3 regions of the Pseudomonas tensinigenes genome follow, and region 2 is predicted to be linked to each of the others. Evidence: riboswitches for the same ligand, from Rfam matches in the RefSeq annotation. Region 2 holds a riboswitch; each other region holds the start of a gene.
The links. Region 2 has a riboswitch for cobalamin ahead of HU718_RS17290 (TonB-dependent receptor plug domain-containing protein). Riboswitches for the same ligand answer to the same signal wherever they lie in the genome.

Region 1: it holds a riboswitch for cobalamin, as region 2 does, so the genes downstream of both, cobW (cobalamin biosynthesis protein CobW) here and HU718_RS17290 (TonB-dependent receptor plug domain-containing protein) in region 2, are expected to answer to the same signal.
Region 3: it holds a riboswitch for cobalamin, as region 2 does, so the genes downstream of both, cobO (cob(I)yrinic acid a,c-diamide adenosyltransferase) here and HU718_RS17290 (TonB-dependent receptor plug domain-containing protein) in region 2, are expected to answer to the same signal.

What each region holds. Positions count from the first base shown of each region.
Region 1 is NZ_CP077089.1:3,117,760-3,121,323, forward strand. Features, by position in the region: cobalamin riboswitch at 532-743, shown strand; gene cobW (cobalamin biosynthesis protein CobW) at 843-1,916, shown strand; gene cobN (cobaltochelatase subunit CobN) at 1,920-3,564, shown strand, end outside.
Region 2 is NZ_CP077089.1:3,901,567-3,905,130, reverse strand. Features, by position in the region: gene HU718_RS17290 (TonB-dependent receptor plug domain-containing protein) at 1-1,275, opposite strand, end outside; cobalamin riboswitch at 1,368-1,573, opposite strand; gene HU718_RS17285 (LysR family transcriptional regulator) at 1,619-2,512, opposite strand; gene HU718_RS17280 (zinc-binding alcohol dehydrogenase family protein) at 2,623-3,564, shown strand, end outside.
Region 3 is NZ_CP077089.1:2,130,470-2,134,033, forward strand. Features, by position in the region: gene HU718_RS09425 (PQQ-dependent sugar dehydrogenase) at 1-1,008, opposite strand, end outside; gene HU718_RS09430 (hypothetical protein) at 1,075-1,659, opposite strand; cobalamin riboswitch at 1,822-2,051, shown strand; gene cobO (cob(I)yrinic acid a,c-diamide adenosyltransferase) at 2,132-2,743, shown strand; gene HU718_RS09440 (cobyrinic acid a,c-diamide synthase CobB) at 2,740-3,564, shown strand, end outside.

The DNA of each region.
Region 1 (3,564 bases), 780 kb from region 2:
GGTATTGCACGTCGGCGTAGCTCTCCCAAACACCCCGATCAGTCCCCCTAACCTCATGGATAGGGGGCCGATTTTTTTGCTTTTTTGAGCCTGAGTTCAACGCGGTATCGCACGTCGGCGTACCTCGCCCAAACAACTCGATCAGTCCCCTCTCCCTCCGGGAGAGGGCTAGGGTGAGGGGCTTTTGATCTGGCTTTGGCTCTTGATCTGGCTTTTGATCTGGCTTTTTTGCCCCTTCGGCAGGCCGAGCGAAGGTGTTCATCCGGGGTTAGGCGCGCAGCGCCGTTCGACGAAGTCGAACACATCGAGAGGAGGTGCAGCGAAGCAAACCGTAGGCGATGCCCCCGGATGGACACCGTAGCGAGGGAACACTGAGCCTCAGCGAAGTGCCGTACGCCGGGGCAAGCCTTTTTGGTTACTTTTTCGGCGTCTGGAAAAAGTGACCCGCCGTAAGGGCGGAACCCTAAGTAGCCGTTGCCGCAGCAACGGATATACCCCCAATCCAAACATTGACCCATAACCACACCATGCGTAGCCTTGCGCTTTCGAGGTTCTTTGGCCGCTGCCGAAGCTAAGAAGGGAACGCGGTCAATGCCGCGGCTGCCCCCGCAACTGTGAACGGTGATGTTCGCTGCCACGCCACTGCCAGCTCAACCCATGAGCCAGCGGGAAGGCGCAGCGAATGCCAGGCCCAGCGCCTGAACACCGTCAGCCAGGAGACCTGCCTCGTCACAGATTCTCACTACAACCGGGCGGGGTGATCCGGTGGCGAACTCTCCGGGCACGCACGTGCGCTGCCGGTTCTCGTCCCGTATGCCCGCCGCTTGCCAAAGGGCATACCGATGAAAACACTGGCCAAACTACCCGTCACCATCGTCACCGGCTTCCTCGGTTCGGGCAAAACCACGCTGCTGCGGCACATGCTCGACAACGCTCAGGGCCGTCGTATCGCGGTAATCGTCAACGAGTTTGGCGAGTTGGGCATTGACGGTGAAATCCTCAAGCAATGCACCATCGGTTGCACCGAAGAAGAAGCCACCGGCCGCGTTTACGAACTGGCCAACGGCTGCCTGTGCTGCACCGTTCAGGAAGAATTCTTCCCGGTGATGCGCGAGCTGGTTGCGCGTCGCGGCGACCTCGACCACATCCTCATCGAAACCTCGGGTCTGGCCCTGCCAAAACCGCTGGTGCAAGCCTTCCAGTGGCCGGAAATCCGCAGCGCCTGCACCGTTGACGCAGTGATCACCGTGGTCGACAGCCCGGCCGTGGCCGCTGGCACCTTCGCTGCATTCCCGGATCAGGTCGATGCCCAGCGCAAACTCGATCCGAACCTCGACCACGAATCGCCGCTGCACGAACTGTTCGCCGACCAACTGGCCAGCGCCGACCTGGTAATCCTCAACAAGGCCGACCAGACCAGCCCTGAAGATCTCGCTCGCGTTCGCGCTGAAGTCGCCGAAGAGCTGCCACCGGCGGTGAAAATCATCGAAGCCAGCAACGGTCGTCTGCCACTGGACGTGTTGATCGGCCTCGGCGCCGGTTCCGAAGAACACATCGACAGCCGTCACAGCCATCATGATCACCACCACGGTGAAGGCGATGACGACCACGATGACCACGATCACGACGCCTTCGATTCGATCTCCATCGAATTGCCGCAAGCCGACGAAAGCCTGCTGCTCGACGCCCTGACGCAACTGGTGGTCAAGCACGGCATCCTCCGTGTCAAAGGTTTCGCCGCCATTCCAAACAAGCCGATGCGCCTGTTGATCCAGGGCGTGGGCACGCGTTTCGACAAGCATTTCGACCGTCAGTGGGGCGCCGATGAAGCGCGCGTGACGCGTCTGGTGTTGATCGGTCAGGAACTCGACGCCGCCCAACTCGAAGCGCAACTGCGCGCTGCGCTCAGCGTTTAAGCCATGCACCTGCTCAGGACCCAGCCCGGCGGTTTCGTCTCGGATGACAACATTGCCGACCTTGGCCAAACCCCCGCCGAGCTGGTGATCCTGTGCAGCGGCGACTCCAGCCTCGCGCTGCTCGCCGAAGCGGCGCAGCAGTTGCCGGAAGATTATCCGAGCCTGCGTCTGGCCAATCCGATGCAGGTGCAGAATCACGCTTCGGTCGATCTGTACGTCGATGAAGTGCTGCGCCACGCCAAGGTGATCCTGATTTCGCTGCACGGTGGCATCGCCTATTGGCGCTATGGCGTCGAGCGTCTGATCGAGTTGTCCGAGCGTGGTGTGCAGGTGATTCTGGTACCGGGCGATGACCGTCCCGATCCGGAGCTCAGCGACTTGAGCACCGTCAACGCGGTGGATCGTGATCGACTCTGGCAGTTCCTGCGTCAGGGCGGTCTGGGCAATGCGCTGGATTTTTTCCGTTGTCTGGCCAACCGTTGGCTCGCCCGTGATTACGCTTGGGAAGAACCGCAGACTCTGCCGCGCACGGCGATTTACCACCCGAACAAAACCAGCGCCGCACTGAGTGACTGGCAAGCCGAATGGCTGCCGGAAAACCCGGTGGCGGCGGTGCTGTTTTACCGCTCGCATTTGCAAGCGGCGAACACCGCGTTCATCGATGTTTTCTGCCAGCGCTTGCAGGCGGCGGGGCTGAATCCGCTGCCGATCGCCGTGGCCAGTCTGAAAGAACCCGGCTGCTTGGTGGTGGTCGAGGATTGGCTGGACGAAGTCGAGGCGAGGGTGATTCTCAACACCACCGGTTTCGCCCAATCCAGCCCTGAAGCACCGCACTTGCGACCGTTTCGCCGCAATATTCCGGTGATTCAAGCGATTTGCGCGCAAGACAACGAGCCCGGTTGGCGCGACAGCGAGCAAGGCCTCGGCCCGCGCGATCTGGCGATGCATATTGCCTTGCCGGAGCTCGACGGGCGCATCATCAGCCGACCGATCAGCTTCAAGGATCTCGCTTGGCGCAGTGAGCGCAGTCAGTCCGATGTGGTCTGCTATCGCGCGCAGCCTGAGCGCATGGATTTTGTCGCTGAACTGGCAAGGCGCTGGATCAATCTGGCGCGGGTGCCAAATGGCGAAAAACGCATCGCGCTGATTCTCGCCAACTACCCGACCCGCGATGGGCGCATCGGCAACGGCGTCGGTCTCGACACGCCGGCAGCAGCGCTGAATATCCTTCGCGCGTTGCAGGCTGAGGGTTATCCCATTGCGGCCGAACTGCCGGGCAGCGGCACCGAGTTGATCCAGCAATTGCTCGGTGGCGTCAGCAACGATCTCGACACGATTGATCTGCGCCCGTGCCAGCAAAGCCTGGCGATGGACGCTTACCTGACGATGTTCAACGCGCTGCCTGAGGCCAATCGCAGCGCCGTGATAGAGCGCTGGGGTACGCCAGAAAACGATCCGATGTGCCGCGACGGGCGCATGATGATCGCCGGCATTCGCTTCGGCCTGACCTTCGTCGGCATTCAACCGGCGCGTGGTTATCAGGTTGACCCGAGCGCGGTCTATCACGACCCGGATCTGGTGCCGCCGCATGCTTATCTGGCGTTCTATTTCTGGTTGCGCAACACCTACGGCGCCCACGGCGTGATTC
Region 2 (3,564 bases):
CCAATTGTCGTTGAGGTCATACAGCGAAGTGAGCATGCCAACGGTGGCACCGTCGCCGCCGCTCATGGCTTCGTGGCGCACACCGATGCTTGGATGCCAGTCGGGCAGAGCGTCGATCTGCGGGCGCAGTTGCGTGTAGAACGCATGGGCTTCGGCCTTGTCGTTATCGATGATCAGTACATCGTCCTGGCCCTTGAACCATTGATTGTCGGTGCCAAACACCAGCACATGGCCGCCGGGCAATTCAGCCTTGCCTTCGGCCTGCACACCCCAGTCGGTGAAGCCCCAATAGTCGTTGTGGTTAATGACTTTGGTGCCGCCGCCGGCGACGTTGTTGACCCGCGTGTAGCGCGTGTCCCAGTCGTTGATATGACCTTTGACGAAGTAACTCAGGCGCTCGTTGATGTTCTGCTCGAAGGTCGCCGTGGCGATCTGCTGCACGCGATCGTTGGTGGTCGTGTGATTGTCGACCGGGCGGGCGAAATCGAGGTTGGCGTCGGCGTATTGGTAGAACAGTTCCAGCCGCGAATCATCGCCGAACGACTGAATGGCCTTGCCGCCGAAGGTGGTGACTTCGTAGGCACGGTTCTTCTCGCTGACGTTTTTCATGTCACGGTTGCGATACGGCTGGTAACCGTCGGAGACGTTGTGGCTGACGTACGCCAGCAAGCCGAGATCGCCGAAACCGTTGGTGAAGATATTCTCGACCCGAGCGTCTTCGCTGGTGCCGCCGAAACTGTCGACGCCCAGATTCACTTCACCGGAGGCTTTGCGCGACTGCGGGCTGCGGGTGACGATGTTGATCACACCGGAAACGGCTTGGGTGCCGAACAACAGGCTCTGGCCACCTTTGAGCACTTCGATGCGTTCGATGGCGTTGGCCGGCAGGGTGTCCAGATAGAGGCCGCCGTACAGGCGATTGTTCAGTCGCACACCGTCGAGCAGGATCAGTGTGTCGTCGTTGCGCCCGCCCAGCAGCGAATAGGTACCGTAGTCGAACGGGCCGTTTTTCGGCGCAACGTACAGGCCGGGAATGAGCATCTGCATGACGCGGCTGACATCGGCGCTGGGGCCGGCGCGTTCGATTTGTTCGCGGCTGACGATCTCGACTTTACTGCCGAACCTGGCCATGTCGGCGACAGTGGTCGATTCCACTGACGGTGCAGAAACGATTTGCTGATTGAGTTCCAGCGGCGTGTCGTCGGCCAGTAGCAGCGGGCTGAACAGGCAGCCAAGGAACAGGGTTGGAGCACAAGTGTTGAAAGGTCGAATCATTGTCTTCTCGAAAAGGATCTTCGCAGAAGAGCATGCAGGAGAAGGCATCGCGCACAGCCAATACCGGCCCATGCCCGCCCACCGCAGGATTTTGCCAAACAGCATTTCAGGCCGGTCTCCGGGCTCGCGCGTATCGAGGCTTTCACCTTCCCATGGCCGAGTGGCCACAGTGGTCTGTCGAAAGCATCACGCGCATACCGTTGCGGGGGCAGCACCGGACTTGTTCGAAAAGAACGTACCGGTTTCCCGTTTCACCCCATGCACGGCGGCATGGGACACCTGAAACAGGGCGGCATCTGAACATCCGACGGGCGGTTCGTCAATGTGGCAAGCAACGGGGGGGCTATTGGATGCGTTCCAGAGCGGCAAACTGGCCACTCAACCACGTATAAAGCTGAGACACCGCCGGGCTGATCTGCTTGCGATGCGGGCACACCAGACTCAAGGGTGAGGCATTGCCGGGGAAATCCTTCAGCAGCACGATCAGCCGCCCTGCGATCACGTCTGCACTGACGTCCAGCCATGATTTGTTGGCGATGCCTTCGCCGCTCAACGCCCAGCGGCGCACGACGTCGGCGTCGTCGCTGAACATCGGTCCCGAGACCTGGATCGTTTCACTGCCCAGGCTCCACTTGTCGTAGACCCGGCCACCTTGCTGGTAGAGCAGGCAAGGGTGGTTGTGCAGATCGTCCGGTGTTTGCGGGTATCCGTGGCGCTCCACGTATTCCGGTGCGGCGACCAGCACCCGCCGGTTCCACGGTGCCAACGGCAGCGCCACGTAGTTGGCATCCTCATTCGAGCCGTATCGAATCGCCACGTCTACCGGGTCGCGAAACAAGTCTGCGATCTGGTCCGACAGAGAAAATCGCAAGGTCAGCTCCGGGTGCTGGCGGCGAAACAGCGTAAGCCACGGCAGCAAAATGTTGCGCCCCAGATCTGACGGCGCCGTCACTTGCAGCACACCGCGCAACGTGGCGTTTTCACCGCGCAGGTTTTCCTGGCCTTGCTTGAGCGCCTCCAGCACCGAGTGGGCGGTGGGCAAGTATTGCTCGCCCTCGGCGGTTAATCGCAGGCTGCGGGTGGTGCGCGCAAACAGGCGCACGTCGAGTTCACGCTCCAGACGCTTGATCGCCGCGGCAACCTGACCGGGCAATAAATCGGCCTCGAGGGCGGCAGCGGTGAAGCTGCCCAGCGCGGCGCTGCGGGTGAACAAACCAAGATCATCAATGCGGATCATTTTCACTCCTGCAGTGAAAGTGTTGGCCCATTCTGCTGGTTTTTCTTTGTGTCTGGGAAGTCGAAGATGGCGGCAAGTGAGCACATCAGCTCTTCAGACAGCGAGTTTCCATGAAAGCCATCACCTTCACCCAACACGCTTTGCCCATTGAAGATCCGCAATCGTTGCAGGACATCGACCTGCCGGTGCCGACTCCCGGCCCACGGGATTTGCTCGTAGAAGTTCGTGCGGTGTCGGTCAATCCGGTCGATACCAAAGTGCGCGCCGGCACTTTCACCAAAGAACCGAAAATCCTCGGCTGGGATGCCGCCGGCATCGTCCGTGAGGTCGGTGCTGAAGTGACGCTGTTTCAGCCTGGCGACGAAGTGTTCTACGCAGGCTCCCTTGCCCGCACCGGCAGTTATAGCGAATTTCACCTGGTGGACGAGCGAATCGTCGGGCACAAACCGCGTTCGTTAAGTGCAGCGGATGCGGCAGCATTGCCGTTGACGTCGATCACCGCCTGGGAATTGTTGTTCGACCGTCTCGGTGTCAGCGAAGGTTCAGGGCAGGGCAATTGCCTGTTGATCACGGGCGCAGCGGGCGGCGTCGGTTCGATGCTGGTGCAACTGGCCCGACAGTTGACGCAGCTTACCGTCATCGGCACCGCCTCGCGGCAGGAAACGGCTGACTGGGTCCGCCAGTTGGGCGCGCATCACGTCATTGATCACAGTCAGCCGCTGCTCGCACAGTTGCAGGCACTGGGCATTGACGAGGTCAGCCATGTCGCCAGCCTGACCCATACCGAGCAGCATTTTGCCCAACTGATCGAAGTGCTTCGACCACAAGGGCGTCTGGGCGTGATCGACGATCCTGAAAGCCTCGACGTGATGCCGCTCAAGCGCAAATCGCTGTCGCTGCACTGGGAGCTGATGTTCACCCGTTCGCTGTACGAAACCCCGGACATGATCGAGCAGCATCACCTGCTCAATCGCGTCAGCGATCTGATTGACCAAGGCATTTTGAAAACGACTGTCGGTGAACATTTTGGCGCGATCAACGCGGCAAACATG
Region 3 (3,564 bases), 1.8 Mb from region 2:
TGGCCCGACCGCGTAATCCGGGGCGATGGCCTTGGCCACCAGGTCGGGGTTTTGCGGCGAAACGCGCACATCGACATGCTGACCGTAGTAACTGAACGGCCAGCCATAGAAACCACCGTCCTTCACGGAAGTGATGTAGTCCGGCACCAGATCACTGCCGATCTCGTCGCGCTCGTTGACCGCCGTCCACAGCGCGCCACTTTTCGGTTCCCAGGCCAGGCCATTGGGGTTGCGGATGCCCGAAGCGAAGATCCGGTGATTACCGGTCGCCCGATCGACTTCCCAGATCGCCGCGCGACCTTCTTCTTTATCCAGGCCATTTTCGCCGACGTTGCTGTTCGAGCCGACCGTGACGTACAGCTTGCTGCCGTCTTTGCTGGCGATGACGTTTTTCGTCCAGTGGTGATTCAGTGTGCCGCCGGGCAAATCGACCACCTTGATCGGCTGCGACTTGATCTCGGTCGCGCCGGGTTCGTAGTTGAAGCGCAGCAGGCGATCAGTGTCAGCGACGTAAAGATCATTGCCGACCAAAGTCATGCCGAACGGCGAGTTGAGGTTCTGCAGGAACACCGTCCGCGTTTCGGCAACGCCATCATGATCGGCGTCACGCAGCAAGGTGATGCGGTTCGGGCTCGGCACGCCAGCGCCGGCCTTGCCCATGACTTTCTTCATCACCCAGCCACGAATTCCACTGCTGTCATCAGGCTTGGGTGGGGCATTGGTTTCTGCCACCAGCACGTCGCCGTTGGGCAACACATAGAGCCAGCGCGGATGGTCGAGGCCTTCGGCGAATGCCGCCACCTGGGTACCGGCGGCCGCTGTCGGTTTGCCACCCTCGGGCCAGCCGATCGCCGGGGCGATGTTCACCGTCGGAATCAGGGTCTTGTTCGGTTCGGGCAGTTTTGGTGACGGGCCGGTGCCGTCGGAGACTTGCAGGCTGGAGGTTTCACCGCAGGCGGCGAGTCCTCCGGCGAAGGCGATGACAAAAACGAGCTGGGGCTTGCGCATTGCTGATCTTCCCTATGAATGCATTCCTAATCATAGAGGAGGGCGCAAGCCCGATGGTTCAACTGCTCAGCCGCGGGCTTCCTTGAACAGTACGGCGATGCCCGGGTGATAGTTGCCCGCTTCGCTGCGTAACTTGCGGTAGGCGTAGGGGAAATACCAGGCGACGGCGCAGGTGTGTTCCTTTTGCAGGTCGTCGACCATGTCCTGCAGCTCTTCGGGGCTGGCGCTGTGCTGAGCTTTTTGCGGGGCGACAAACAGGCAGCCAAGCTTGAGATCGCTGGCGTAGCTGATGCGCTTGGCGTCGTTAGTGATATCCAGCAGGGCTTGAGTCAGATTCAGGTTGGTAACCTTTGGCCAGCGCTGGGTGGCCTGGATAAAGGCGCGGTCTTCGGCACCGGCGAGAAACAGATCGGCGCGGGCATTGCGCTCGCCTTCTTCATTCTGTTTGCGCGTGGCAGTGTCGTTCAAAGTGACCAGTTCGGCCATCCAGGCCGCCGCCGAGAGCAATCCGAGATTGGCTTTCTCGTCATGCCAGTAAGGGGTGTCGCTGTCGCCGCGCACGGCGTTGTAGCGGTCGATACAGTCAAACCAGCGTTCAAGCACCGGGCGCAGAAATTCCAGGCGCGGGTTGCTGATGATCATGCCTTGCATCGTCATCATCCTTATTGTTGTAGTGGGCTTTTCGGGAAAAGCATGGCTCTTTGATATCATTTGTATCAGTGTGGCACAAGATTGGCGGCGGATAATTGATCAGCGGCACTTATTCGCCCGATGGCCGCCTCTTTAATTGACGCTCCACCCCCAACCCTCTAACCTTCGCGGCTTGTTTCAGGTGCTCTGTGACCGCTGTCGACAGAGTGAAACAGGGAAGCCGGTGAGGGTTGTCTTCAAGCGAAGAACCACCACGATCCCGGCGCTGCCCCCGCAACGGTAAATGAGTAAAAACTGCGCCTTGAGCCACTGCCTCGAAAGAAGCGGGAAGGCGCGCAGTCAGGCCAACGCCGCTCATGAGCCCGGAGACCGGCCTGATCCATCCAGCGGCATCACGGTGGGCGATGCCAGGCTTTTTGCCGTCTATTCTTGTGCCTGCCCGCCGTTATCCAGCCTCAACGGAGAGCTCCCCATGACTGATTCCCCCGAGCGCGACGAACGCCATCTGGCGCGTATGCAGCGCAAAAAAGCCGTGATCGACGAACGCATCGCCAACTCGCCTGACGAGTGCGGCCTGGTACTGGTGCTGACCGGCAACGGCAAAGGCAAAAGCAGCTCGGCGTTCGGCATGCTTGCGCGCGCCATGGGCCACGGCATGCAGTGTGGCGTCGTGCAGTTCATCAAGGGGCGCAACAGCACCGGCGAAGAATTGTTTTTCCGCCGCTTCCCTGAGCAAGTGCGCTTTCATGTGATGGGCGAGGGCTTCACCTGGGAAACCCAGGATCGTCAGCGCGACATCGCCGCCGCCGAAGCCGCGTGGGCTGTGTCCCGCGAACTGCTGCGCGATCCGTCGATCGGTCTGGTGGTGCTCGACGAACTGAACATCGCTCTCAAGCACGGCTACCTCGATCTTGATCAGGTGCTCAGCGATTTGCAGGCGCGTCCGCCGATGCAGCATGTGATCGTCACCGGTCGCGCGGCCAAGCCGGAAATGATCGAAATGGGCGACACCGTGACTGAAATGGGCATGCTCAAACACGCCTTCCAGGCCGGCATCAAAGCGCAGAAAGGCGTCGAACTTTGAATCAACCACGTCACTGCCCGGCGGTGCTCATCGCCGCGCCGGCCTCCGGTCAGGGCAAGACCACCGTCACCGCCGCACTGGCCCGTTTGCATCGCAATCAGGGGCGCAAGGTGCGTGTGTTCAAATGCGGCCCGGATTTTCTTGATCCGATGATTCTCGAGCGCGCCAGCGGTGCGCCGGTGTATCAACTGGACATGTGGATGGTCGGCGAGCAGGAAAGTCGTCGGCTGTTGTGGGAAGCCGCCGCGGAGGCGGATCTGATTCTGATTGAAGGCGTGATGGGTCTGTTCGACGGCACGCCATCCAGCGCCGATCTGGCGCGGCACTTCGGTGTGCCGGTGCTTGGCGTGATTGATGGGACGGCGATGGCGCAGACCTTTGGTGCGTTGGCGCTGGGCCTGGCGAAGTACCAGCCGGATCTGCCGTTTGCCGGCGTGTTGGCCAACCGTGTCGGCACGTTGCGGCATGCGCAGTTGCTCGAAGGTAGCCTCACTGAAGGCCTGCGTTGGTACGGCGCGTTGTCCCGCGAGACCGGTATCGAACTGCCGAGTCGACACCTCGGTCTGGTCCAGGCCAGTGAACTGAATGATCTGGATGTGCGCCTCGACGCCGCCGCCGATGCATTGGCCAGCAGTTGTGAGGTAGCGCTGCCACCGGCCGTGGAGTTCGCCGCGCCTGATGTGATCGCCGTCGAGCCGCTGCTGAAAAATGTGCGCATTGCCGTCGCCCGTGATGAGGCGTTTGCCTTCACTTATGGCGCGAGTCTGGATCTGCTGCGTGCGATGGGCGCTGAGTTGAGTTTCTTCTCGCCGATTCGCGAT